Regions from separate parts of the Planococcus sp. S3-L1 genome, predicted to be linked through region 2. Evidence: predicted binding sites of a transcription regulator. Region 2 holds the regulator's gene; the other holds the start of a gene.
What was found. The regulator Rex, encoded in region 2, represses fermentation and respiration genes when NADH is low (regulators of the CRP and FNR family bind a similar motif). The targets are predictions, from matches to a motif close to TTGTGAAATATTTCACAA.

Region 1 (2,460 bases), on a different contig from region 2:
ATGGCGTACTTCACTTCTTCACCATCTAGAACTCCAAACATGACCAAACCAGCATCTTCTTCGGTTTCAAAATGCCACTCAGCAGCTGCCAATTTTTCCGGCTGATACTCTGCCAAATACTTACCAGAAAAATCACCAATTAAAGCCGTAGCGACAGAAAATACCAATGCTAATTTCATCGTCAAGAACAAAGCTTTTTTGTGATAAATATGCGTAGAGCCACGTAACATTCGGAAAGCCGCAATAGAAGCCAGTAAAAATGCGCTGGTCATGAAAGCTGTCGCCATAACGTGCGCTACTTTTGTCGGTACTGCAGGACTAAACATCGCCAGCAGCGGGCTGACGTTAACCATTTCACCATTTAGTATCTCAAAGCCCTGTGGTTGGTTCATAAAGGCGTTGACAATGGTGATAAAAACGGACGATGCGGCTGCACCGAGTGCAACCGGAATCAGTAGCAGAAAATGCTTCCGCTGATCTTCAAAGCGATCCCATGTATAAAGGTAAATCCCGAGGAAAATTGCCTCGAAGAAAAACGCAAAAACTTCCATAAACAATGGCAACGCAATGACGTTCCCTGCTAATTGCATAAAATTCGGCCACAGCAGCGATAACTGCAAGCCGATCGCTGTACCGGTTACAACTCCTACAGCTACGGTTATAACAAAGCCTCTTGCCCAACGGCGAGCCATCAAAATATAATGTTCATCTTTTTTCTTAATCCCCACCCACTGGGCGATCATAATCATGAGTGGTACCCCTACGCCGATTGTTGCGTAGAGAATATGGAATGATAAAGTCAAAAGCGTTAGAATACGACTCAGAAAAGCTGGATCTTGGAATTCCAATCTACTCGTCTCCTTTTTTCAAACATGTAATTTACTGTTTCCTTAGTTCCTATTGTACATCAAACGCACTTGCCAAAACTCTTCCTAAGCCTTGGTATCACAGCCAACTTTGAATAAGCTGTGACAAAAACGAAGTAAAAAGAATTGAAATTTTTCTCAATTTTTAGTATTCTATAAAGAACAAAGAAAAAGGGTGATTCATCATGAGAACAAAACGGAAAGTATTTGCTTATATCACAAGAGGCGATGATGAAAATCGTGAATTGCTTGTATTCGAATACAAAGGAGAACCAGAAGTTGGCCTGCAAGTTCCAGGTGGCACAATCGAAGACGGCGAACTATTGATCGATGCATTATACCGAGAAGTAAAAGAGGAAACAGGCTTGCCACGTGAAGTTCTTGACTTTGTAGGGAAAATCCACAAGTATACGTATTATCCTGAACATCAGGATAAGGCATACGAACGGAATATTTTTCAATTTGAATATACCGGAGAACCTATTGAATTTTTTGAACACATGATTAAAAGCCAGGGCCGTGATAACGGCATGACGTTGTTATTCCGCTGGGAATCGATTAAAAATCTGCCGCAGCTTGCAGCAGAACAAGACAAAGCAATCGAACTACTTTAGAATGTCACAAGATAGTAACTAGCAAACGGGGCTGTCCCAAAAAGTCATGAACAATGACTTTTTGAGTACGGCTTCTTTTGTTTCTGAAAATGTACACCGAGTTCTATATTCTTGACAGCAATCCAAAAAACAGACGGTGGAAAAAGAACTCTTTTTCCACCGTCTGTTTTATTTTAGAGACTTACCGGACGACTTATTTTTATTTACGGTCTTTTTCGTTCAATGAATCAATCGGCACATACATCTCAATATGACTAGCTAAGTTTTCGAATACAGCTGGCAGTAACCCACCATACTCTCCATCTAAATTGAGTAATACTCGTTCTTCTGTCGTTACTGTAATTTTGCTGGCTTTAGCATAAATTACATGAGAGTCCGATAAATGTTCACCCCGAAGAGCTAAAGAGGCAACACGGATAAACTCAGCCATATTGAGCTCTTTTAAAATTAATAACGTAAACTTCCCGTCGTTAATACTAGCATCAGGCGCTAATTTTTCAAATCCTCCAACCGAATTAGTCAATCCGATCAAAAACATCATGGCACTGTCATCAAAAACTTGACCATCGTATTCAATCCGAACACGTGAAGATCGAATCGAAGGCAGCATCTCGATGCCTTTTAAATAATAAGCCATTTGACCGAGAACTGTTTTTAACTTGCTTGGAACTTCATACGTTAGCTCCGTCAGCCTGCCGCCCCCTGCAATGTTAATAAAATACCGATCACCATTCATTAACCCTATATCCACAGGAATTGAATCACCTTTAAGAATAATATCAACAGCTTTTGTTATATCGCGTGGAATATGAACAGCGCGAGCAAAGTCATTGGTCGTTCCCATTGGAATAAGACCCACTTTGGGACGATTTTCAAAAGGAGCGATTCCTGAAACAACTTCGTTTAAGGTACCGTCTCCACCCACAGCGATTACTAAATCAAACTTCCGCTCTACAGCAAAAGCTGCAGCTTGAATGGCA
Region 2 (2,460 bases):
TGATTTTGGCATTTCTATACCAAAAAACGAAAAGCATCATCACACCGATCATTGCTCACATTTGTCTAAACGGCTATGTAATGCTTATTCAGCTCAATATGGATAAAATTTTAGAATTCCAAAAACAAATGGAAAATCTGCAGTAAAAAAAGCCTTCCCCGATTTACTTCGGTGGAAGGCTTTCTTGTTGTTCTTTAATCGCTTGCTGCTGCTCAGCTTTTAAGAATTTACGATAACCCACTTTGGCAATGAGCACACTAAATTCATACAGTATGATTAGCGGCAATGTCACAATCATATGCGAGACGATGTCTGGTGGCGTAATAAACGCGGCAATAATGACTAACCCAAGATAAGAATACTTTCGGTATTTTGTCATGAGCATCGGCGTAATAATCCCGAGCCTTGTTAAAAACAACATCACTACCGGCAACTGGAATATTAAGCCAAACGGCAACGTAATTTGAAACAAGAATTGAAAATATTCATTGATACCGATCGTTTCTTGAATATCCATGTTATCAGAAATACTCAGCATAAATCCAATGACATAAGGGAATAGGATGAGATACGCAAAAGCGATTCCCCCTAGAAACAGCAGCACGGAAAATGGAATATAACTTAACGTCGCTCTCCGCTCTTTATCGAGAAGTCCAGGACTGATAAACGCCCAAAACTGGTACATAATCAGTGGCGAAGTGATAATCAAGGCTAAGATCATCGTCACTTGCATAAAAATCTTCAATGGATCTGTAATTTTGAAAGCATTCAAGGTAAGATTTTTAGCTTCCTCTGTATACTGCAAATACTGGATTAGCGGCTGGGCAAGAAAAAAACTGATAATAAGCGCTAATACAAAGAAAACGACTAGAATGGTCAGTCGTTTTCTGAGTTCTCCTATATGTTCAATTAACGTCATGTCTTTTTCAATCATCGGACAAACATCCTATCGTATTTCCTTTTGCTCGTCTTTCTTCTTCAACTCTACTTTATCGTCGTCATCGTCTACAAGTCCTTTTGTAGCATTTTTAAACTCACGCAAAGACGAACCAAACGCTTTTCCAAGTTCCGGTAACTTTTTCGGACCGAAAACAAGTAAAGCAACAACACCGATAATGATGATACTCATTGGACCTGGCATACGTTGCACCTCCTGTATTATGGCTCTATTTTACATCATTCGAACCGGTTTGGCTATTTCGAAAGAGCCTAGAAATGTGAAGTTTTTAAGTCATTGTTGCTTGATTTGGTAAATCAATGTCTGCAATTCCACTGACAAATCGATGGTTTGGACACGGATATGATCAGGCACTGAAATTCGTACCGGTGTAAAGTTCAAAATCCCTTTAATATCAGTCTTTGCCAAGCGATCTGTTACTTCTTGTGCCGACCTTGACGGTACCGTCAAGATGACTAGCTCCACGCCGTACTCTTTGATTTTCTCTTCAATCTTGTCCGGGTGATACGTATCAATATCGTTAATTTTTTCGCCTTCTAACGGGCTGTTCGAATCGAACGCCACAATGATTTTCGTATTGTGGTTGCGATGGAAATTATATTTTAGAAATGCACCGCCTAGTCCTCCAACACCGATTAAGGCTACATTAGTAGCTTCGTCTTGATCTAGTGTCTTACGGAAAAACAGCAACAGCTCTTGAACGTCATAGCCATAGCCTTTTTTGCCAAGCGCACCCAAATGGGAAAAATCGCGTCGAATGGTAGCAGAATCGATTTTCATCGCTTCGCTTAATTCTTGCGAGGAAATCCGTTTTTGACCGGCATTCGCAAAATTTTGAAGGAAACGGTAATACAGCGGCAGCCTTTTGGTTGTGGCTTGCGGAATTTTAGATGTCTCGTGTAACATACCTTTCGCATCCTCCTGAGGTGTTGTCAAATCGTTTTCATCTTACAGTAGGACCCTTGATATGTAAAGGCTTGTGCAATTGCGAACAACTGCCCTATCAGCTACACTTAAAGAGAATAGAGGTGACCTACATGATTGTTTTACAAGTAAACCAAGTCCATAAATCATTTGGCGCAGAAGAGATTCTCTCAGGCGTTAAATTAGAAGTACAACACCGTGACCGCGTGGCATTAGTAGGCCGCAACGGTGCAGGAAAATCGACTTTATTGAAAATAATAGCGGGTGAAATATCGTACGATAGTGGCGACATTAGCATGCCGAAGGATTTAACGATTGGCTATTTAGAGCAACAGACCAATTTAGAATCCGACGCCACTGTTTGGGATGAAATGATGACGATTTTTCATCATTTCCGTGAACAAGAAGCCACACTTCGCCGTCTTGAAGGACAAATGGCCAATCCTGATGTCTACAACAACGCAACAGAAAACGATAAAGTCATGAAAGAATACGACCTGTTGCAACATGACTTCAAGGATGCGGGTGGCTATCAATACGAGTCCGATACACGAGCGATTCTCCACGGCATGAAATTT

Region 1: the regulator Rex is predicted to act here: its motif matches at 991-1,008, upstream of QMF37_RS16045 (cytochrome ubiquinol oxidase subunit I).

Annotation. Positions count from the first base shown of each region.
Region 1 is NZ_JASISN010000024.1:16,961-19,420, forward strand. Features, by position in the region: gene QMF37_RS16045 (cytochrome ubiquinol oxidase subunit I) at 1-848, opposite strand, end outside; gene QMF37_RS16050 (NUDIX hydrolase) at 1,052-1,480, shown strand; gene QMF37_RS16055 (diacylglycerol kinase) at 1,680-2,460, opposite strand, start outside.
Region 2 is NZ_JASISN010000007.1:129,664-132,123, forward strand. Features, by position in the region: gene QMF37_RS09275 (CPBP family intramembrane glutamic endopeptidase) at 1-146, shown strand, start outside; gene tatC (twin-arginine translocase subunit TatC) at 164-934, opposite strand; gene QMF37_RS09285 (twin-arginine translocase TatA/TatE family subunit) at 947-1,141, opposite strand; gene QMF37_RS09290 (redox-sensing transcriptional repressor Rex) at 1,232-1,864, opposite strand; gene QMF37_RS09295 (ABC-F family ATP-binding cassette domain-containing protein) at 1,996-2,460, shown strand, end outside.